One region of the Sporosarcina thermotolerans genome, then DNA from elsewhere that is predicted to be linked to it. Evidence: a T-box and tRNA genes for the amino acid it is inferred to sense, from the RefSeq annotation. Region 1 holds a T-box; the other holds one or more tRNA genes.

Region 1 (17,558 bases):
TGCAACATTAAAAATCGGGAAATCATAATTGACGATTGGGATGATTACGTCGACGAAATCGACAACTTCTTTACGCCATAATCGATCAATGAAGTTACCAAGCGCCCCTCCTAATAAAAACATCAAGCTTGTACTAAGTAAAGGTTGGCCTTTGCTTTCCTTGTGGAAGAAATAGATTATACCTCCCACAACAATTACTGTGACAACGTAAAATAGCCACATTTGCCCTTCAAGCATTCCCCATGCCGCTCCTTTGTTACGGTGCGAGAGGAGTGCAAGGTAAGGGTCCATAATTGGAATTCTTTCACCTAAATTCATATTTTGTACAACAAGCCATTTTGTCAGCTGATCTAACAGTATTAAAATAATTGCTATCCCGTAATAAATGAACATACCCAAAACCCCCGTCCGACAGTTTCCGTTTCATTTTACCATAAAAACACTTATATCATACAAACAAAGAAAAGGCTGATTATAACAACGGCATTCAGCCACTGTTACAAACAGCCTTAACCAAATTGCTTATGAATAGTATTTCTTTACAACATCTGCACAACGGGAACATAGTTCTGGATGTTCCGTATCGTTGCCGACAGTTTCTGAAATCGTCCAGCAGCGATCACATTTTTCACCGTCCGCTTTTTCAACAAGAACTGTTGCAGCATCAAGCTTAAGTGCATCAGTAGACATTTCCCCATCTTTGCCTTCGACAAAGTTAGAAACGATAAAGAATTGTGCGAAATCGATATCCTCCGCCGCAAATACTCCAGTCATTTTTTCCGGCAATGCGACAGTCACTTTTGCCTCAAGGGATTTACCAATTACTTTAGCATTTCGAGCTTCTTCAAGTGCTTTCAATACATCATCACGCACAAGCATCAATTTAGCAAATCGCTCGCGTAACGTAGTAGCCAATTCACCAAGTTCTTCAGCTTGTGGCATGTCTGTCAATTGGACGCTTTCCTCTTCAACATGCTCAAGGAATGCCCACATTTCATCCGTAGTATGAGGGATGATTGGAGTCAAAAGCTTCAATAGTGCAAGCAGGGAATCATACATAACCGTTTGCATCGCACGACGATGTGGATGATCCGCACCTTCGATATAGACAACATCTTTAGCGATATCCAAATAGAATGAGCTTAAGTCGCCTGTACAGAAATTATTTACAGCATGATAAACGCCTGCAAACTCATAGTTTTCATATGACTTCAATACTTCCTTAATTAAATCTTGAAGCTTCACATTGACGTATTGGTCAATCGGACGCATATCTTCAAATGCTACACGATCAGTTGACGGATTAAAGTCGGATACATTTCCGTGTAGGAAACGGAGGGTATTCCGGATTTTACGGTATACCTCTGATACTTGCTTAAAGTTCGAATCGGAAACACGGACATCTGCCGTATAATCTACAGACGATACCCATAGACGAAGAATATCAGCACCTAATTGATTCATCACTTTTGCTGGTACGATTACGTTTCCAAGTGATTTACTCATCTTGCGCCCTTCTCCATCCAAAGTGAAGCCATGGCTTAATAAGCCTTTATATGGAGAGATTCCATTGATCGCAACACTTGTTGTCAATGATGAGTTGAACCAACCACGGTATTGGTCGCTTCCTTCAAGATATAGGTCTGCAGGATAGACAAGATCGTCTCTCTCTACAAGCACACCTTGATGCGTTGAGCCTGAATCGAACCAAACATCCATGATGTCCGTCTCTTTCGTGAAGATGCCGTTCGGGCTGCCTGCGTGTTCAAAACCTTCAGGAAGAAGATCTTTTGCATCACGTTCAAACCAAATGTTTGAACCATGTTCACGGAATAGGCGAGATACATTGGAAATAGTTTCATCTGTAATGATGGCTTCTCCGTTTTCCGCGTAAAATACCGGAATTGGAACACCCCATACACGTTGACGGGAAATACACCAATCTCCACGGTCACGTACCATGTTGTAAAGACGTGTTTCACCCCAAGTTGGAGTGAATTTTGTATTACGGATTGCGTCAAGCAATTCGTTACGGAAAGAATTGATAGATGCAAACCATTGCGCCGTTGCACGGTAAATGACTGGTTTCTTAGAACGCCAATCATGTGGGTAGGAGTGCGTGATGAATGAAAGTTTCAAAAGTGCCCCTACTTCATCCAACTTCTTCGTTACCTCTTTATTTGCATCTTCATAAAACAATCCTTCAAATCCAGGTGCCTCTTCAGTCATGACACCCCGGTCATTGACAGGGGATAATGCATCAATTCCATATTGTTTCGAAACATAGAAGTCATCCTCACCGTGACCAGGTGCAGTATGGACACAGCCTGTTCCTGCCTCAGCTGTTACATGCTCACCAAGCATTACAAGGGAGTCACGATCGTAGAACGGATGTTTAGCAATTACCCGGTCTAAGTCGGCCCCTTTTAATTCGCGTACAACTTCGTATGATTCCCAGCCAATTTCTTTGGCAACTAATTCGACAAGATCTTTTGCCAATAGATATTTATTTCCATCCACTTCTACAATTGCGTAATTGAATTCCGGATGGACTGAAATTCCAAGGTTTGCAGGAATCGTCCAAGGAGTTGTCGTCCAGATAACAATACGGACGTCTTCTTCCACTACACCTAATCCGTCTTTGATCGGGAAAGCGACATAAATGGAAGGTGATTTTTTATCTTGATATTCAATTTCCGCTTCAGCAAGTGCTGATTCACTTGAAGGGGACCAGTAAACTGGCTTCAGGCCTTTGTAGATATAGCCTTTTTTCGCCATTTCGCCGAAAACTTCAATTTGTCGAGATTCAAATTCTGGTTTCAATGTGATATATGGGTTATCCCAGTTACCACGCACACCGATCCGTTTGAATTGTGAACGTTGGTTGTCAATTTGACTATAGGCATATTCTTCACACATTCTGCGGAATTCTGCAACAGAGTGCTCTTTACGGTTTACACCTTTGTTCACAAGTGCTTGCTCAATTGGAAGACCGTGAGTGTCCCAGCCTGGTACGTATGGAGCATGGAAGCCTGTCATTGATTTATGGCGAACAATCATGTCTTTTAGTACTTTGTTTAGGGCGTGACCCATATGAAGGTCACCGTTTGCGTATGGTGGCCCGTCGTGAAGTACGAAGAAGGGACGGTCTTTAGTCCGTTCTTGGACTTTTTGATAGATGTCCATTTCTTCCCACTTTTCCTGCATTTGCGGTTCTTTATTTGGCAAGTTGCCGCGCATTGGAAATTCCGTTTTCGGCATTAGCAATGTGTCTTTGTAATCCATTTAACTTCCTCCTTTAAAAGATATAACCTTGAAATGTTGATTTCAGCTATAGGCGGACGCTTTCCGCGGGCACGGCTTCAGCCGATCGAACCACGCAGAGTTCGATTTGCCGTATTTCTGCGGTTTTTGCAGAAATTAAGGCAGCGGCTAACTTCATCCTGTTCGCAACGCTCCGCTTTTGCTCACAAACACCGTTCTTCGTGACGGTGTTCGCTGGAGTCGCCGCCTTCCGCTCCAATCAACGGAAAATCTAAAATAACAATAAATGTTCTTAAGTGGTGAAGAATATAAAAAACCCCGCCCCTAAAAAAGGGACGAGGTTTTGTTCTCGCGTTACCACCCTAGTTGCAATATGAACTCATATTGCCGCTCAGAACACCATAACGGGGTGCATCCGGGATTGGTTTTGGTCAATCCGGCTCTAAAGTGATTTTCGTTTCCGTTCATCGACCAGGCTTCCACCATCCCCGGCTCGCTATACGTGTATACGGAAAGTACTCTCTCTGTCAACGCCTATTCCTGCTTATATGGTAATTATTATATGCGTGTTGGAAATAGTTTGTCAAGCATCCTTGTTATTCAACATCAGAGGCAGCTTCAAGTTCTTCTGCATCTGGTCGATATTCCATAAGTCTTTCCCAATCATCCGTTTTAATCATGTCGAGTTGAGCCTCGATTAACATACGGAATCGATTTCGGAATACTTTTGACTGTTTTTTCAAATCTTCAATTTCCATAGCAATCTTCCTAGCACGGGATAGTGCTTCGTTAACAATACGGTCTGCATTCTTTTCCGCTTCTTTAACGATAAGCTTGGATTCTTGAAGTGAATTCCTTCGCACATCCTCTGCCGCTTCTTGGGCAATTAAAATGGATTTTTGCAATGTCTCTTCTATGGAATTAAAGTGGGAAATCTTTTCCTTCGTTTCCTTAAGACTATTTTTTAATGTCTTGTTCTCCTCAAGAACATTTTCGTAGTCCTTCATGATTTGTTCAAGGAATTCATTGACCTCATCTTCATCATACCCGCGGAAGCCACGGCTGAATTCCTTATTATGTATATCAAGCGGTGATAATGCCATCTGCTGTTTCCTCCTCTTCAAATCTTCTTATTCTTATTATACATGTACACAAAAGATAAAACAGCAGTTTTTATACAGATGTCTGAAAAATCATTCTAACTTCCCTATCAACAATCTAATTTTATCTTTTCGTGTTCTGCCTTCAATCGACATAATTTTAAAACGCCCAAAACCTCTAATCGAAAGGATATCTGATTCATTCACTTCAAACGCTTGCTGATTACGAATAACGTGATTCACTTTCACTTTATCATTCTGAACAAGTGCGACCGCTTTTTGACGCGGATAATTCACTAACGAAGCGACAATTGAGTCGAGACGTAAAGAGCTGATTGTATGAAGCTCCTCTTTCCATGATTCTGCCATCACGATTAGGTCGTCCGCGGAAGTGACTTCTTCAACACGTACTTTGGATTTACCGATTGAAGTTAAGTTAGCGATAAGATAATCTTTCATCTCTTCTGCTGCGGTGAATTGAGCGACACCTTCCTTAAGGCGTATATCTCCAAATTTCGAACGGTCGATACCGAGTGCCATAAGTGATCCTAAAATGTCACGATGTTCAACCGACATGAATTTTGCAGGATACCTAACTGAAAAAACAATTACTTGAAAATCTTCATCTTCGGGTTCGTAATAATCCGGATAGATTAAAGCGCGTTGACGTTCCGGTTCAAGGAAGGCACCGTTTACCGCAAATTGCAAACCAGAGCCTCCTACGATGGAACTTAAAATGAAAATCTGTCTCGGATCAAGAAAACCAGTTAACTTCGGAGAATACGTATCCTCAACTTCCCGCGTCCACCCGACTACAGTTTCTATGAATGGCTGCTCGTCTTTTCTAAAATGTTGTAAGATGGATTCCATTGTTTACGACTCCTTACGATGATTGAGAGAATGCCCTTTATAGAAAAAACCTCACATGAGTGAGGCTCTGATTAACCTATATACTTCAAATACGCCTCTTGTAATTAAATAATTCAAGACAAAAATAGCAACGATCGGCGAAATATCAATCATTCCAAGTGGTGGAATGAATCTGCGGAAAAAGGCCAAATAAGGCTCAGTTATCCGGCTTAAGAGTATACCAAATTTAGTTTCCCTCGATGCTGGTACCCACGACATTAAAATATATATAATGAGGAGTATCATGTAAAGTTGTATTCCCTTAAATATTAGACCAAATATCAAATCAACAGCTTGTATCATATCAGTTTCTACACCTCATCCAGTTCTATCTTTCAAAAAAATCCGAAATGGAACCTGCCACTTCGACGTTCTCAGGCACGCATAAAAAAATATCAGTTCCGATACGTTGAATATCTCCCCCAAGCGCATAAACTGTCCCACTTAGGAAATCTACAATACGGATACCTTGATCTCTTTCAATTCTTTGTAAATTTACAACTACTGCCCTTTTATTCTTCAAGTGTTCGGAAATATCCTGTGCTTCTGCATAAACCCTTGGTTCAAACAGGACAACTTTTGAAGACTTCTGAAGGCTTTGCAAGCTTACGACCGTGCCTGGTTGCTGTGTTTCCGCCACTTGCTGTTTTCGTGATGCCACTTTCCTTGGCTGTTGTTCCTGAGTAGGCGGCTGTTGTCGAACAGGCTGCTCTTGTTGGATTTCCTCTTCATCTTCAAGATAAAACCATTTTTCAAACTTTCTTTTTATACTCATCCGTCTCCCTCGCTTTCCAATCCGACTAAAGCGGTACCGATTCTAATATGGGTTGCACCTTCTTCTATTGCTATTGTGTAATCATTTGACATTCCCATAGATAATTCTGTGCAAGGTGCATTTATTAAGTTAAGAGCAGCTATCTGGTCACGAAGGACACGTAACGACCGGAATACCGAACGGATTAAATCCTCATCCTCTGTAAATGGTGCCATTGTCATTAATCCGATGACACGTATTTTATCAAATTCCGATAATTCACGAAGAAACCCTTTTAGTTCTTCCGGTTGAATTCCTGATTTGGATTCTTCTCCTGAAACATTCACTTGTAAAAAGCAATCAATAGTAGATGCTGCCCTTTTTTGAATCTCTTTTGCAATAGTTATCCGATCAAGGGAATGAAGAAAATCTACTTTATCAATGATGTCCTTAACTTTCCTACTTTGGACGTTCCCGATGAAATGCCAGTTGATAGTATCCAAGGTAATCTCTTCCTGTTTTCCTAAAAGTCCCTCAGGCCGATTTTCTCCAAGGTTGTCTATACCGGCTTTAATAACTTCCTGCGTTCTTTCGACTGAAACTTGCTTTGTTACGGCAATAACAGTTATATCGTTTCTTTTACGTCCTGAACGTGTGCAGGCAGCTTGAATCTCTTCTTCTATAACTTTCATTCGTTGTTGAAGTGTTTCCAATGCAATCACTACTTTTCGGGTTACTTTGCTTTATTGTATCAAGTGAATGCTCACATATCAATGATAAGTCATCATGTATCGGTCTTTTTACCGACTAACACAATATCTTTTCCTATTGTTAACACATCGTCATATTTAACTTGCTTCAAATCTTTAATTTTTGAATCTAAAAAAAGCGACCTTTCTGCCCCTCCAACTTGTAAAACTGCAATCTTCCCGTTTTTCATATCAATTGTTGCATCTTGAACAAATCCCAAGAACGATCCTTTTTTCACTTCAATTACTTCTTTTTTTTGCAAATCGGAAAATCTCATCTACATTCCTCCTTTTTACAGGATATGCGTAATGCGGCAAGAAAAAAACGCAATGCATTTGCATTGCGTTACCGTCATCATTTATTTTCCATACCTTCACGAATAATTTGAATGGCGTTTTTCTCTAACCTTGAAATCTGTGCTTGGGAGATACCTAATTCTTTAGCTATTTCGGTCTGAGTCTGCCCTAAATAAAATCGTTTAGAAAGGATCAATTGCTGTCTTTCCGTCATTCCTGAAACAGTTTCCTTTACTGATACATAAGTGAGCCAACGCTCTTCTGATACTTTTTTATCTTGTAACTGGTCCATAATATAGACTGGATCTCCACCATCCCCATTCATTGGTTCATGTAGGGACATTGGATCTTGGATTGCATCCAAAGCAAACAATATATCATCTTCAGGAATACCTGTAATTTCGGCCAAATCGGAGATTCTTGGTTCTTTTTGATGATCATTGACAAATTGTTCCTTCGCCCGAATTGCTTTATAAGCAATATCTCTGAGAGATCTGGATACCCTAATAGCATGGTGATCCCTTAAATGCCTTTTAATTTCACCAATAATCATTGGTACGGCATACGTTGAAAATCGGACATTATGTTTCAAATCGAAATTGTCAATTGACTTCAATAAACCGATACAACCTACCTGAAAAAGATCGTCTGCTTGTTCACCCCTATATGCAAATCTTTGGACAAGGCTTAGCACCAATCGCAAGTTCCCAACTACAAGTTCTTCCCTTGCAGATTCGTCACCATTTTGAAGCCGGATAAACGTTTCTTTCATCACTTCATTCGTCAGTAATGGCAAATTGGACGTATCGATTCCGCATATTTCCACTCTTGTACGCATCATTCGCTTTTCCTCCGCATTCTGTAGATGACTGTACGAAATAGTTTGTCCTCAGTCTTGCAGAATATGCGAAATTCGATTCTCCAATTTCAACCATTAGGCAATCGGATGGTTCAATCTATCCCTTAATTCAGAGATGATTTTCTTTTCAAGACGTGATATATAAGATTGCGAAATACCGAGTAATTCAGCTACTTCCTTCTGTGTCATTTCCAAATGTCCGGTTAAGCCAAATCTACATTCCATAATATATCGTTCTCTTTCATCCAACGTACTAATTGCCTCAATCATATGTTGTCTCTCTAATTTTTTTTCAACATCATCAATAATAATATGCTCGTCTGTGCCCAATATATCCGAAAGCAATAATTCATTGCCATCCGCGTCCGAGTTCAAAGGTTCATCAAATGAAATTTCCGATCTTGTCCGGTTTGTTTTACGTAAGTGCATCAAAATTTCATTCTCAATACAACGTGAAGCGTATGTCGCTAATTTAATATTGCGATCGCTTTTAAATGTTTCGATCGCTTTTATAAGTCCAATAGTGCCTATACTTATTAAATCTTCAATATGTGTATTCGTATTATCAAATCTTCTTGCAATATAAACGACAAGTCTTAAATTCTTTTCGATAAGAGTGTCTCTTGCATCCATGTCACCTTCCATAAATGCTCGAATTGTTTGAGCCTCTTCTTCTCTTGTTAACGGTTTTGGTAGTGATTCGTGGCCCCCAATGTAATATGTGCCACTTTTTCTTTTTGAAAAGAAACTTTTAATAATTGATAACCAATTTTTCATTTTATGCCACATGTTCTGTTCCCCTTTCTTCCGTTATTGATTCCAATGCAGAGGCATGCAGAATGGCGGCTGCGCCTTCGGGATAACGATTATCTTCCTTTGTAAGGACAATATAGCCTGTTGGCAACTCACTTCCTTCCCCGATGACCCAATGGTCGAATTTAAAACCAACTGCCCAAGAGGCACCCTGCACTGTTTGAAGGCGGATAAGACGTGCATTTTTTTGATACTGTTTGGGAATCTTCGAAAGTTGATGCATGTCTTTGGTATTCCATGTATGCAAAGGCTTTACAAGCTCCTTGGGTATAATGGACTCAACAGCTTTGAAAGATACGAAGTGAACCGCTTCGCCTGTAAGAGGTTCAATACACCGATTTCCGGTATCGATGAACACTTGAATCGTAGTTGTTCCTTCCCAAATTGATAGCACCGAAGTGTATGAAAAAGTTGACATCTGACGGGCCATTCTTACATCCAACCATTTTGTTTTTAATAAGTACAATGAAATATAAGCTAAAAGTGCACAAACAAAGACGGTCACTCTGGCATCAGAAAACATGAATCTGTCAGTGAATACGGTTAGTACTCCTCCGGCGAAAAGTGCGCCTATAAGTACAATGAGTGAGGGACCTTTCCAAGCAGTGAAAGATACCCCAAAGGCACAAACAACCATTCCTAAAAAAGCGATTACAATTGCGAAAGCAGAGTTAGGGAAGAGTGTGACTGGAAAGGCGCCAATGAATGATGCAAGTAGGAGGCGTTTCCAGGTTGTCTGTGACTTGGCCATTCGGCTGGCGAATGAAAGAATTGCATAGTTGAATACCATGTTAATACCAATAATGATTTCCCCATACATCAGCCCACCCTCCTTGAAAGTAAGGATAACACTCAAATTCTGCAATGTTTGTCGGAATGAGGATGAATTTTGAGTAAAAATACGACAAAATCTGAAGTCCAAATGAAGTATGTTGTGTTACGAAGAGTTTATGTTGTGATACAAGGGAGTTACTTTTAAGTTGTGATACGGTGGTTACATTGTGATACGAACGAGTTACGTTGTGATACGAAGCTTTTACATTGTGATACGACCAAGTTCCATTGTGATACAAATCCCTTAAATGAACATCAAAAAAATCCCCGGCTTGTCCATTTGGACTCCGGGGATTTTCTATTCAAAAGATTATCTTCTTTGACGATTACGCAGGAAAGTTGGAATATCCAATGCATCATCCTGCTGATTGCTTTGCTGTTGTCTTCCCATCTCAGGTTGATGGTATTGTTGTTGTGGCTCTTCCCTACGTGTATGCATTGTTGTTACTGGTTGCTGTTCACGTTGACGAGTTGCGCCGAAGCCTGGGTTTCTTGTAGCCTTCGAAGGGCTTAACTGTTCTTCATTGAAACCTGTAGCAATAACGGTAACAACAATTTCATCTTTCAAATTATCATTGATGACGGAACCGAAAATCATATTTACATCTTCGTCTGAAGCAGATGCCACTATATCAGCAGCCTCTTGAACCTCAAACAAGCTTAAATTGGAACCGCCTGTAATATTCATCAAGACACCTTTAGCGCCATCAATAGAAGTTTCTAAAAGTGGACTTGAAATCGCTTTTTTCGCAGCTTCTGCAGCACGGTTTTCACCAGTGGACATACCGATACCCATAAGTGCAGAACCTTTATTTGACATGATTGTTTTCACATCGGCGAAATCCAAGTTAATAAGCCCTGGCACTGCAATTAGATCTGAAATACCTTGTACACCTTGTCGAAGGACATTGTCAGCTTCACGGAAAGCTTCCAACATTGGTGTATTCTTATCGACAATTTCCAATAACTTATCATTTGGAATGACAATTAGCGTATCGACCGATTCTTTCATTGCAGTAATTCCACCGATTGCTTGTGTTTGGCGTTTTCGACCTTCAAACGTGAATGGACGCGTAACAACACCAACTGTTAATGCGCCAAGATCCTTAGCCACTTGGGCGATAACAGGAGCTGCACCAGTTCCAGTTCCGCCTCCCATTCCGGCTGTTACAAAGACCATATCTGCACCACGAAGTGCTTCTTCAATCTGTTCACGGCTTTCTTCTGCTGCCTTCTTACCTACTTCAGGATTTGCCCCGGCACCAAGTCCGCGTGTCAGTTTTCCACCGATTTGCAATTTCACTTCAGCTGCAGATAGGTTAAGTGCTTGTGCATCCGTATTCACCGCGATGAATTCTACGCCTTGTACTCCATGTTCGATCATGCGATTAACCGCATTGTTTCCTCCACCACCGACTCCAATCACCTTTATGACTGCGAGTGCATCGATATTTGTATCAAAATCCAGCATTGTCTCTCCTCCTAATCCCAATCAGACCGTTTTTTTTGGTCATTCAAAAAATCCATCGAAAAATTTCTTAGTCTTGCTCATGAAGCTTGATTTTTTCTCTTTATTCTGTACCGTAGCCTTCTTTTTCGGTGTTGAAGGGTAATCCATATCACTATGAGCTGCTGCAGATTGAGATTCTGCTGAAATACCAAAATAGGAATCTTCCATATTAGCATAACGGATAAGACCCACAGCCGTCGAATACATTGGTTCGCGAACACCGATATACTCAGGTGTATGGATACGAACCCTTGTCTTCAAGACATGTCTTGCAAGCTGCAGGATGCCCTCTAACTTGGTAGTCCCACCAGTCAATACGACTCCGCCAGGCAAATCTCGAATCCCCATTCGGTAAAATTCTTCTAGCACCAAGTCGAATAATTCTTCCAATCGGACACCAATGATTTCCGATATGTATCGTTGACTATATTGATCTTTTGAATCGGCACCAATGACAGGAACTTCAAAAAGCTCATCATCAGATGCATCATCATAAAAGGCATGTCCAAATTGATGTTTGATCTTCCTGGCTTGTTCAGTAGGAGTTTTTAAAATAATGGACAAGTCCTTTGTTATATGGTCTCCTCCGACTGGAATGACTGTGGTAGACATGAAACGGTTATCCTCGAAAACGGTGATAGTTGTCGAACCTCCACCAATGTCGATGAAAGCCGTGCCGTGATTCATCTCATCTTCCGTTAAAGCAAATGTACCTGCTGCCAAAGGTTGAAGATAGATTTCACGTATTACCAGCCCAGCCCTTTCAACGCATCGTAAAATATTATGCACCAATGTTTTGGAAGTAGTGATAAGTGTACCGTCCAGCTCGAGACGAACGCCTATCATCCCGCGTGGGTCTTTAATTTCATCATAATCGTCGACAATAAATTGTTTTGGGATGATATTAACTATTTCCCGATCAGGAGGAACCGACATGACCTGAGCAGATTTCATAACACGACTCAAATCATCATCCGTTATCTCCCTATTCTCCGAATTAACAGCGACAACACCTTTAACGTCCTGTAAATGAACGCCATTAGCGGGGACACCCAATATAACTTCCCGAATTTGCATGCCCGTCATCCGCTCCGCCTGTTCCACCGCTTTTCGGATTGACTGGACGGTCGCATCTATGTCGATTATCGTCCCTTTTCGAATTCCGGCCGATTGGACGTTGCCAACTCCAATCACATGGAGGGAGCCGCTATCCACTTCGCCAATCAGCACTTTGACTGACGAAGATCCTATATCAAGTGATACATATGTTGTAGATTGATTCAATTCCCGGCACCTCCTATTGCTGTCCTTACCTTACATTCTATTGTATTAGAGTCATATTGTCTAAATATTTTCGCCATCTTTCCCTCAAATCCTTTCATTCCTGAAATTTCTTTTCAGAAACCTTTCCTCGTTCCGACCATTTCGTTAGCAAAATCCTTCTTATAACTGCGATATTTTGGAAAAGTCTTACCCCAAATGCGAATACCGCTGCCAAATATAGATCTACTCCCAGATGTACACCGAGGAATGCCAAACCGGCAGCAAGGGCGATATTAAAGAAGAAGCCCGAAATAAAAACCTTATCATCATAAATTTGTTGAAGGTGCGCCCGTATCCCACCGAATAATGTATCCAGTGCAGCTAATACGGCGATTGATAAATAGTTGCTATAAAGTTGTGGAATTTGAATATCTGATAACAGACCAAGCGAAACTCCAAGTATTAAGCCAAGCAACGGCAACCACATTGTCATTCCCCTTTCGGCAGCTCCTGCAAATACAGATTTTCAAATTTCTCAGGCCATCCACGAATGCTTACATCATTCACTGGCTGATTAATATCTAACACTAAATTATCAAGATAAAAATCATCATGAATGGATGAGGCCAATAAATAATTATAAAGCTTTTCACTGTCGGACATTGTAGGTGAAATAATCTTAATCTTAAAAGGTGGTGTCGAAACATTGAGTCCGTTTACTGATGTATAACCATTTATGACCCTTATCGAGCTCATCACTGTATACCGCTTACCGTCAATCTCCATGGTGATCCCTTTAAACCGATTCACCTCGTTGACAAAACGTGTCAATAAATCTGATGAAATACTCGTGATTGGTATTCCATACGCTACACTTTCAGGTGATGGATTGATTTCAATAGTAATACCGGGTCCGGTTATATCCGTTGTCCCCGCTTTGCGGTTTAGTTTATCCACCGTATCATTCAAGGCTTGTCCAGCACTGGACTCGCTCAGCGACTTATAAGTCGATATTGTTTTGTCCAAATCCCTGATTTCTGATAGTAGCTCCGAATGAAGTTTCTTTTCCTCTGCCAACTCTTGTCGAATTGCCCATATATCCCTCGTATCACGTATCTTAGGATTTTTCACTGAATTATACTGAATGGCAATCATGAAGCCGATTAACAGAAGGACCATAGTGAATTTCCAATTGATTGCCTTATTCATGGATCCCCCTCCCTTTACTACAGCAGTTTACGATTCATCCCTCAATGCAGGTAATTTCAGCACTTTCAATTGTTCAAGGGTTACCTCAATATTGTCGTGGACAAGGCCATCAATAACCCCTCCGCCAAGACTTAGTGATGAAGATAATATATTCGCGTCTCCAATTGCTTCAACTACGAAAGGTGCAGGTAAAGTGCGGCCGTCAATCTGAATAACGGGTCCTGTGCATTTTATATATGAATTTGAAGATATCCTTTGGCCATTGATGGCGATACCTTGTGCACCGGATATTTTCAATTCGTTTACAACTCGTAGCACATGACTTTCATGCACAATATAGTCGTTCGGATTTTGTTCGATTGGATCATAATCCCCATCTTTCAATGTAACGCGGACTCCGGGTCCAACTGCCGGAATAACCCCTAAAAGTAAACGTAGATCTTTAGCTTCTTCAACAAGTACTGCATGATTCTCTTCGTTTTCAGAGAAAGATTGTTCAAATTCACGGATTGCTGCTTGTTTTGACCGCATCTCGTCTGTTAGTTCCTTATTTCTTTCCTTTTGAACAATTAAATCCGCACGATATTGCTCTTCCTCTTGAAAAGTGGGTGATGGGGAAGTTTCTCCACTGTCCTTACCTAAAGTACGATAAGAAAATGCGAAGATAAATCCAAGGACCAAAAAGACAAGGGAGTACAAAATATATCTGCCTTTCTTTTTATTTTCCTCACTCATTTTCTTCGCCATCTACATCACCTTCTCCTTCTCCATTCCCCTCCATTTCTAGTTCCTTCTCAATTCCGTAAACTTTGTTAAATGGGGAAAAATATGTACCGACTTCCATATCGATTATACCTTTTTCCATGCCCTCTAATTGAGATGTAATTTCTGGATAGTAATCCATTTTCTCCGCGAAAGTCGGAATAATAGCATGGACTTCATATCCATCATCCATATAGGCCGTTATTGTATCGGGATATTCCTCAGTTCCTGTATATATAATTTCAGAAATTAAGTGCAGGACATCCTTGTCCATCTTCATAAGTTGATGAGTCAGCTTTTTCCTTATGTCGGGCTTGTCCAAATGATTCAATATCGGGACATTTGGATAATTGTTGTCACTTGAAATAAGTTCACCATTCTCCAACAATAAATCAAATTTTCCGCTGTTCTCCATATAGGCAACCATTTTCCACTCAGTTATGGAAATTTCAATATCCCTAAAAAGTTTTCTTGATACGGATACTTTACTGACGCCTTCGATTTTCAAAAGTTCTTTCTCAATTTCTTTTGTGTCGAACCCCCAATATGGACTACCTAAAGGGACACCACTCTTTTCGAAGTAAAACTGATCATCATACAGTTCCGCGCCATGGATTTCAATCGCCCCCACTTTACTAAGCGGTGATTGGAAATATAGTAGCACAAGGAGGGCTATGCAGAATACGGCAATGATGAAAATGAATTTTTTATTCGTTTTCCTTCGCCGTTTTTCCCGCATGGACGGTATTCTTTCTTCGATGTCAATCACTTTATCCATGTGTTAGCCCCCCCCTTTTTAGGTTTTTTTATAAAAGGCAAAGTGTAAAATAGTTCCTACGGCCATCCATGTCGTTAGCAAGGAAGAGCCACCATAACTAATGAACGGTAAAGTTACCCCGGTTACAGGTAGTAATCCAGAAACGACACCAACGTTAAGGAATGTTTGAAAAATGATCATGGAAGCCATTCCCGCTGTTATTAAAAACGCTTTGTAATCATGCGTTCGGATTGCGATACCAAAGGCTGATAAAAGCAGTACTGCAAATAATAACAATATGAATGTAGCTCCTATAAAACCGGTCTCCTCAGCAATTATTGAAAAGATGAAATCATTTTGCGGTTCCGGCAGGTAAAGGTATTTTTGCCGACTATTGCCATATCCATGACCAAATAATCCACCTGGGGCAATTGCAAACAGTGACTGGATTCCTTGAAACCCTTTTCCAAGGGGGTCATTCCATGGGTCTATATATGATTTAATACGGTCAATCCTGTATGGGGCCGAAATTATCAATACCACAAAGGCACCGATTCCAGTCATACCAAGAATTGCGAAAAAGGATAATGGATAGCCTGCAAGGAATAGAATTACGAACGCTGCAACAATCATTATCACAGTTGATCCAAGATCCGGTTGCAACATGATTAAACCTGCTGGAAGTAAAATTAATACAAAATGACTCAACCTAAATGGACTTTTCCCAGAAGAGTTTTTAACACTGGAAGCAAGTTTTCCGATAAGGGCAACTTTGACAAACTCTGCGGGTTGGATGCTGAATGGGCCGAGGGCTATCCAACTTTGAGAGCCGTTCCTCACCGCTCCAATTCCAGGAATCATGACAGCGACTAATAAGATAATTGTTATGTAATAAAAGGCAGTCCAAAATGATTCATTGGATGTCCATTTCCCTTTCATCAACATTAGTGCGACAAAGATTGATATTACCATGTATATACCCTGTTTTACTATGAATGGGGATGAATCCGCGTAGTGGATTTGTCCCCAATATGAACCAGCAGAATGGACAAAAATCAAGCCAATTAGTGATAGTGATACTGCCGAAATGATGAAGGCAGCTTTCAATTTCTGATCCAGTGAACGCATCCTTCCGTGTTAGTGTTAAATCGGTTAAGAAGCTATTTTACAGCTTATCGATAGCGTCGATAAAGGCATCGCCGCGTTTTTCGAAGTTTGGATACTGGTCCCAGCTTGCACAGGCTGGCGAAAGTACTATTTGATCGCCTTCCAAGGAAATTTGAAAAGCTCCATTGACTGCATCATCCATCGTTTCCACTTTTTCAGCGTAAGGAACACCACATGATTTTGCGAATTCGATTAATCGATCGCCGGTTTCACCCAATGCAAAAAGTGCCTTTACCCTTCCCATATAAGGTCGAAGCTCTTCGAAAGAATGTCCTCTGTCCAATCCACCCGCTAACAGGATTACAGGAGCTTGGAAAGATGATAGGGCACTTTTCGTCGCCAATGTATTAGTGGCTTTTGAGTCATTATAAAATGCTCGCCCCTTCAGTTCTTTCACAAATTGCATACGATGCCGTACACCTGTGAATGAACTTAAAACATTCTCGATCGTTTCTTTATCACAATCCATTAAGATTGCAGAAGCCGTTGCAGCTAAAATGTTTTCCAAATTATGCTGACCTAAAAGCTTTATGATTGAACGCTCTAAAAAAGGTTCTCCTAGCCAATAAATCATCTCTTCATCGGCAGAAATACCTTCGACCGCCCTTCCTTTCAAAGTAAAAGGAATCTTTGTTGCTGCAGATCTCTCTACATACGGGAGTAATTCCGGTTGGTCAGCATTGTATATGAAGAAATCATCTTTTGTCTGGTTTCTTGTAACTTTCGCTTTTGCCATAGCGTATTCTTCGGTAGTTCCATGATAATCGATATGGGCTTCGTATAAATTTGTCCAAACGGATATTCTCGGACGAAACTTCTCCGTACCCGCCAATTGGAACGAAGAAACTTCCATGGCGATAACTTCTTCTTCAGTTGCCTCTTCCGCTACTGTACATGCAACAGTCCCGATATTTCCCGCAATAAGTGGTTTTTTACCACCAATATTCAAAATATGATAGAGAAGGGTTGTAGTTGTAGTCTTACCATTGGAACCTGTAATTGCTATGATAGGAGCCTTACTTATTAGGTACGCTAACTCAATCTCAGTCCAAATCGGAATCTCTTTTTTTAGGGCTTGCTGAAGAACTTGGTTCTTATAAGGAATCCCTGGGTTTTTCACTATGAAGTCAAAGCCTCCATCCAAGATTCCCTTGGGATGGCCACCGCAAATTACATTAATACCTTTTGACTGTAGAGCAAGGGCTTCATTATTTCCTTCCTCAGGTGAAGAATCATTGACAAGTACTTCTGCTCCAAGGGAATGCAGCAAATCAGCCGCAGCATAACCACTTTTAGCAAGACCAAGCACCA
Region 2 (5,784 bases), 230 kb from region 1:
AGCTCTTCAGCGCCGATGGTAGTAGGGGGCTTCCCCCTGTGAGAGTAGGACGTCGCCGGGCAAACCAAATTCATACATAATTGTACAAGCATATATGAGTGAAGTTGAATCATCACATCGCAGCTCCCGTTAAAATTGGGAAAAGCGAGCAGGACAAGGAATCACGATTTTAACATGGAGGATTAGCTCAGCTGGGAGAGCACCTGCCTTACAAGCAGGGGGTCGGCGGTTCGAACCCGTCATCCTCCACCATAATATTTCCAACAAATGATTTGCCGGTGTAGCTCAATTGGTAGAGCAACTGACTTGTAATCAGTAGGTTGAGGGTTCAAGTCCTTTCGCCGGCACCACTTTTAGAGCCATTAGCTCAGTTGGTAGAGCATCTGACTTTTAATCAGAGGGTCGCAGGTTCGAATCCTGCATGGCTCACCATTTTCTTGACTAAGGTCTCGAAATGAATACGCGGGTGTGGTGGAACTGGCAGACACGCTAGACTTAGGATCTAGTGCCGTAAGGCGTGGGGGTTCGACTCCCTTCACCCGCACTTTCAATGCGGAAGTAGTTCAGTGGTAGAATACGACCTTGCCAAGGTCGGGGTCGCGGGTTCGAATCCCGTCTTCCGCTCCACTTTCTTAAGCCGGGGTGGCGGAACTGGCAGACGCACAGGACTTAAAATCCTGCGGTAGGTGACTACCGTACCGGTTCGATTCCGGTTCTCGGCACCAATTTTCTTATAAAGATGCGCCCGTAGCTCAATTGGATAGAGCGTCTGACTACGGATCAGAAGGTTGTGGATTCGACTTCTGCCGGGCGCGCCATTTTAAATCACGGGAAGTAGCTCAGCTTGGTAGAGCACTTGGTTTGGGACCAAGGGGTCGCAGGTTCGAATCCTGTCTTCCCGACCACTTCTTTGGGGCCTTAGCTCAGCTGGGAGAGCGCCTGCCTTGCACGCAGGAGGTCAGCGGTTCGATCCCGCTAGGCTCCACCATATAATTAAAATAGTTTTCCTGGCGGCGTAGCTCAGCTGGCTAGAGCGTACGGTTCATACCCGTAAGGTCGGGGGTTCGATCCCCTCTGCCGCCATCCTAAAGGACCTTTAGCTCAGTTGGTTAGAGCAGACGGCTCATAACCGTCCGGTCGCAGGTTCGAGTCCTGCAAGGTCCACCACTATTTGTATACACACGGAGGAATACCCAAGCCTGGCTGAAGGGATCGGTCTTGAAAACCGACAGGGGTGTTAAAGCCCGCGGGGGTTCGAATCCCTCTTCCTCCGCCATTATTTTTAAACAGACATAGTGGCTGGAAACAAAATAGTAAGCGTAGGATATAAAAATCTTACGAATAACATTATCGCGGGGTGGAGCAAGTCGCATCACGCAGAATGCGATTTGTATAATTTCCTAAAAGGAAATTATAGTTAAGTCCTAAAGCAAGACAGTAAGCGTAGGATAAAAAAATCTTACAACTAACATTATCGCGGGGTGGAGCAGTGGTAGCTCGTCGGGCTCATAACCCGAAGGTCACAGGTTCAAATCCTGTCCCCGCAACCAAATGGTCCCGTGGTGTAGCGGTTAACATGCCTGCCTGTCACGCAGGAGATCGCCGGTTCGATCCCGGTCGGGACCGCCATTTCTTTTAAGATACATAGTAACCGAGAAAAATAGTTATGATGTATGATTGGCTCAGTAGCTCAGTCGGTAGAGCAAAGGACTGAAAATCCTTGTGTCGGCGGTTCGATTCCGTCCTGAGCCACCATTCTTGCGGGTGTAGTTTAGTGGTAAAACCTCAGCCTTCCAAGCTGATGATGAGGGTTCGATTCCCTTCACCCGCTCCATGGGGCCTATAGCTCAGCTGGTTAGAGCGCACGCCTGATAAGCGTGAGGTCGGTGGTTCGAGTCCACTTAGGCCCACCATTTTCCGCAGTAGCTCAGTGGTAGAGCAATCGGCTGTTAACCGATCGGTCGTAGGTTCGAGTCCTACCTGCGGAGCCAATTTTATACGGGGAAGTACTCAAGAGGCTCAAGAGGCGCCCCTGCTAAGGGCGTAGGTCGCGAAAGCGGTGCGAGGGTTCGAATCCCTCCTTCTCCGCCATATTTATATGGCCCCTTGGTCAAGCGGTTAAGACACCGCCCTTTCACGGCGGTAACACGGGTTCGAATCCCGTAGGGGTCATTTCATAAAGACAGCCACATCCATTTTAAAGGATGTGGCTGTCTTTTATTTATCTTCTGTATAACTGTCTTTTAGATGATATGGAATATCGCCAATAGGGGATTCAATCCCTTCGTCATCTAGTCTCTCTTCGTATTCTTCGGATAACTCAGACCTGACGTACCCGCGTGCCTCCCCAGTAATATCCGTGCTAACAAAATCCTCCAATTCTTCAGCAGAACCATCAGAGATTTCATCATAGTATAATGTATTATAATTATCACGGTCTCCAGTGAAATCGGATGGTGTTTCAGAAGTACCGGATTTCGCTATTTCTTGAAAGCTGTCTTCACCGTCTCTATGGAGTCCTTCTCTACGATCACGATCAGCAAATGAATTAGGATTTGCCATGATTAATATATCCTTTTCCGATGGTCTATCATTTGGTATATCTTGGTCAGGGCTATGTTCGATGCAGTAGGTTGTATAAGGCAATGCTTCGAGCCGTTCGAAAGGTATTTCACGGTTGCATAATTCACAATAACCATATGTTCCGTCTGAAAGGGCTTGTAATGCATTTTCTGCTTTGTTGAATTCATCGCCTGCATGTACATTCAATGCCATGTCTTTTTGGCGTTCAAAGAGTTCTGTTCCCAGGTCGCCAGGATGATTGTCGTATGATGACAATTCGCCTACAGCATCTCTTTCTGAATTTCTGATATCGGTCTCTTTTTCCGTTTTAGCATATTGTGTTTTCATTTCCATCAATTCTTGTTTAATTATGTTTTTTTGTTGATCGGATAACATATTCAGCACATCCTTTTTTGTATTATCGATAGTATGGACTTTGTGGACGTTTCTCATAGCAATTAAAGTGTTTCCTTTATCAATTCCCTTGAGATAGGATAAGCTAAACCTTGAGTTTTATTATTTAATCGCTCGTTCTTTTCAAAAAGCGCTCGTTTATTCCCACAAGCTCTCATTCTTTCCCTCACCAATACTCAACTAAAACACCCCCGCCAATAAAAAAACAGGCGAGGGTAAAATTCCCCCGCCTGTTAGAGATTAATCAAAAAGAATGCCGACTAAAATTCCAATTCCTAAAAGTAATCCAAAAAGAGTATTTGTTATCGCTGTGTTCTTCATTGCAGGCATGACCTGTAGTGGAACAGTAAATGATCTGAACGTAGATATAGCATTAATGGGTTTCTTAACACTAAGTAATACAAGCAACGCCCATGGTGTTAGGTGACCGAGTAAAATAAGTGCAATGACCCAAATGTAAGAAATGACGAAAAATAATGTAAGTATGGTGATGGCATTGTTTCTTCCGACTAAGATAGCCAACGTTTTTCTTCCGCCTTCTTTATCGCCTTCAAGGTCACGGATATTATTGGACATCATAATTGCAGCGACAAGAAGCATGCTTGGTATAGAAATAAGTACAGCATCTGTCGTAACAGTACCTGTCTGAATATAAAAGGCAATCAGGATCAGAAGCATACCCATGACTACACCTGAAACAAGCTCTCCAAAAGGTGTGTAAGCGATTGGAAGCGGACCGCCGGTATAAAGATAGCCAATCAGCATTGAAATGGCTCCAACGAGTGCAAGACCCCAAGATGTTTGCATACAGATGTAAATTCCGATAAGAACGGATATTGCATAAAGTGCAAGGGCTATGTTTAAAACGGTTTTAGGCTTTACACCATTACGGACAATCGTTCCTCCAATACCGATGGAATGTTCAGTGTCCAACCCAAGTTTGAAATCATAATACTCATTGAACATATTCGTTGCCATTTGTATTAAAATGCTTGCCAAAAGCATGGCGAAAAATAATGGGAAATGAAGTTTTCCGTAAGTCAGCGCGATCATTGTTCCGAGGAAAACCGGAGCGAACGCTGCTGTTAATGTATGCGGGCGTGTAAGTTGCCACCAAATACGCCATCCAGTATCTGCTTTAATAGTATGTTGCAATTTATTCTCTCCTATCCTAATGTTTCCGTTATCCATTGTACTCCAAAATGCATTAAAGAGGTATCCCCTTTGCATTATCTATGCGAGAAACGGGTAAATTCGGTATAATAAAAGTAAGAAATTTATTCTTCATTTAAAATACAGGTTCGGAAGTTGAGCTGCAGGTTGATTGAACATGAAGGAGAGAATATGATGAGTCATAAAATCACAGATGTGCAGAAAAACCGGGAGGTGACGATATCTCCCGCTACACGTTTTTTTACGGAGACTGTTGAAGTGGGGCGTTTATCCGCATTGTCATTTTTTGAAGCCGGCGTGTCCCTTTATAAGAACGAACGCTTTTATTGGCAGAACTCAGATAAAACATTGACTCTTGTTGGGATTGGACATGCTTATACATTATCAAATCAAAAGAAAACGAATCGCTATATGGATATATCGGAAAAGTGGAAGCAATTATGTTCTGTCTTGATAAAAGAGGAAAAGGATGTTGATCCTATTCTTTTTGGTGGATTTTCCTTTGATGAAGAAAACCGAAGGAATTCTGAATGGGACGAGTTTCCATCTGCCTTTTTTGTCGTTCCTTCTTTTCAAATGAAAATCGAGGAAGGTAGAACACTGATTTCCATCAATATGATTACGGACAAAAAGGAAGCAGCTGAAGACTTTGAAAGGTTGCGTGAGGAAAGGGACCATCTCATCCATCTTGCCCAGGTTGAGGAATTTGATTTTACCGACTCGAATGCAATTTTATCGACGAATGAGCGAAACAAAGAGCATTATCTAAATGCAGTGGAAAATGTAACAAAATCCATCAGAAATGGCAAAGCCGATAAAGCTGTAATTGCACGTGTAATAGAGCTCCAATTTGAACATGACGTAAATGATGTTAGTGTGCTGCATTCCATATCGAATGAACAGCAAGAGAGCTATCACTTTGGACTTCAAAAGGGAAATTCACTCTTTTTTGGTGCAACACCTGAACGTTTAATAGAAATCCGCGATGGTAAAGCCTATTCGGCATGTGTAGCCGGTTCAATTAGGCGTGGAAAAACGGCAGCTGAAGATCGGAAGCTTGGAGAAGAGCTTTTGGGTGATCGGAAAAATCGTGAGGAACATCAATACGTTGTCGGTATGATTTCGAGTATTTTTGAATCCTATTGCAATGAGGTACGGATCCCTAAAGCACCTAAATTGATGAAGATCAGGGATATCCAGCATCTTTTTACACCTGTTGAAGGAAAACTTGGGCAGGAAGTTGATATCTTTTCTTTCGTAGAAGCTTTACATCCAACACCTGCACTTGGTGGCGTTCCAACGGATGTCGCATTAAAAATTATTGGGGAAGAAGAAGGAATGGATCGCGGGTTTTATGCTGGTCCGATAGGCTGGACTGATGCCGCTTGCAATGGGGAATTTGCAGTAGCCATCCGTTCTTCGTTGATAAAAGAAGACCATGCCTATTTGTACGCGGGAGGGGGAATTGTAGCAGATTCTAACCCTGAGGAAGAATACGAAGAGACATGGGTGAAGTTTAGACCAGTTTTAAGGGCGCTTGGAGGAAAGCTTAATGGATGACCGGACAGTGTTAACAAATCATGTTTTACGAATGACAGATACTTTATTGAAAGCTGGAGTAAAGGCTGCTGTAAT

What was found. The T-box of region 1 lies ahead of ileS (isoleucine--tRNA ligase). A T-box ahead of a tRNA ligase gene usually reads a tRNA of that ligase, here a tRNA-Ile.
Region 2: it encodes a tRNA-Ile, which carries the amino acid that the T-box ahead of ileS (isoleucine--tRNA ligase) is inferred to sense. The anticodon was not compared.

The regions. Positions count from the first base shown of each region.
Region 1 is NZ_JBHSRM010000013.1:450,811-468,368, forward strand. Features, by position in the region: gene lspA (signal peptidase II) at 1-393, opposite strand, end outside; gene ileS (isoleucine--tRNA ligase) at 523-3,285, opposite strand; T-box leader at 3,593-3,804, opposite strand; gene ACFPZG_RS10115 (DivIVA domain-containing protein) at 3,861-4,367, opposite strand; gene ACFPZG_RS10120 (YlmH family RNA-binding protein) at 4,458-5,234, opposite strand; gene ACFPZG_RS10125 (YggT family protein) at 5,286-5,576, opposite strand; gene ACFPZG_RS10130 (cell division protein SepF) at 5,602-6,048, opposite strand; gene ACFPZG_RS10135 (YggS family pyridoxal phosphate-dependent enzyme) at 6,045-6,740, opposite strand; gene ACFPZG_RS10140 (PRC-barrel domain-containing protein) at 6,812-7,054, opposite strand; gene sigG (RNA polymerase sporulation sigma factor SigG) at 7,132-7,914, opposite strand; gene sigE (RNA polymerase sporulation sigma factor SigE) at 8,008-8,709, opposite strand; gene ACFPZG_RS10155 (sigma-E processing peptidase SpoIIGA) at 8,711-9,565, opposite strand; gene ftsZ (cell division protein FtsZ) at 9,890-11,050, opposite strand; gene ftsA (cell division protein FtsA) at 11,090-12,373, opposite strand; gene ACFPZG_RS10170 (small basic family protein) at 12,468-12,839, opposite strand; gene ACFPZG_RS10175 (DUF881 domain-containing protein) at 12,842-13,561, opposite strand; gene ACFPZG_RS10180 (DUF881 domain-containing protein) at 13,589-14,308, opposite strand; gene ACFPZG_RS10185 (cell division protein FtsQ/DivIB) at 14,289-15,101, opposite strand; gene ftsW (putative lipid II flippase FtsW) at 15,120-16,208, opposite strand; gene murD (UDP-N-acetylmuramoyl-L-alanine--D-glutamate ligase) at 16,246-17,558, opposite strand, start outside.
Region 2 is NZ_JBHSRM010000013.1:690,852-696,635, reverse strand. Features, by position in the region: rRNA gene rrf (5S ribosomal RNA) at 1-61, shown strand, start outside; tRNA gene ACFPZG_RS11485 (tRNA-Val) at 177-252, shown strand; tRNA gene ACFPZG_RS11480 (tRNA-Thr) at 275-350, shown strand; tRNA gene ACFPZG_RS11475 (tRNA-Lys) at 357-432, shown strand; tRNA gene ACFPZG_RS11470 (tRNA-Leu) at 463-544, shown strand; tRNA gene ACFPZG_RS11465 (tRNA-Gly) at 553-627, shown strand; tRNA gene ACFPZG_RS11460 (tRNA-Leu) at 637-725, shown strand; tRNA gene ACFPZG_RS11455 (tRNA-Arg) at 742-818, shown strand; tRNA gene ACFPZG_RS11450 (tRNA-Pro) at 829-905, shown strand; tRNA gene ACFPZG_RS11445 (tRNA-Ala) at 913-988, shown strand; tRNA gene ACFPZG_RS11440 (tRNA-Met) at 1,010-1,083, shown strand; tRNA gene ACFPZG_RS11435 (tRNA-Ile) at 1,091-1,167, shown strand; tRNA gene ACFPZG_RS11430 (tRNA-Ser) at 1,184-1,276, shown strand; tRNA gene ACFPZG_RS11425 (tRNA-Met) at 1,476-1,550, shown strand; tRNA gene ACFPZG_RS11420 (tRNA-Asp) at 1,554-1,629, shown strand; tRNA gene ACFPZG_RS11415 (tRNA-Phe) at 1,680-1,755, shown strand; tRNA gene ACFPZG_RS11410 (tRNA-Gly) at 1,761-1,834, shown strand; tRNA gene ACFPZG_RS11405 (tRNA-Ile) at 1,837-1,913, shown strand; tRNA gene ACFPZG_RS11400 (tRNA-Asn) at 1,917-1,991, shown strand; tRNA gene ACFPZG_RS11395 (tRNA-Ser) at 2,001-2,091, shown strand; tRNA gene ACFPZG_RS11390 (tRNA-Glu) at 2,101-2,172, shown strand; gene ACFPZG_RS11385 (TraR/DksA C4-type zinc finger protein) at 2,218-2,958, opposite strand; gene ACFPZG_RS11380 (1,4-dihydroxy-2-naphthoate polyprenyltransferase) at 3,217-4,131, opposite strand; gene ACFPZG_RS11375 (isochorismate synthase) at 4,324-5,709, shown strand; gene menD (2-succinyl-5-enolpyruvyl-6-hydroxy-3-cyclohexene-1-carboxylic-acid synthase) at 5,702-5,784, shown strand, end outside.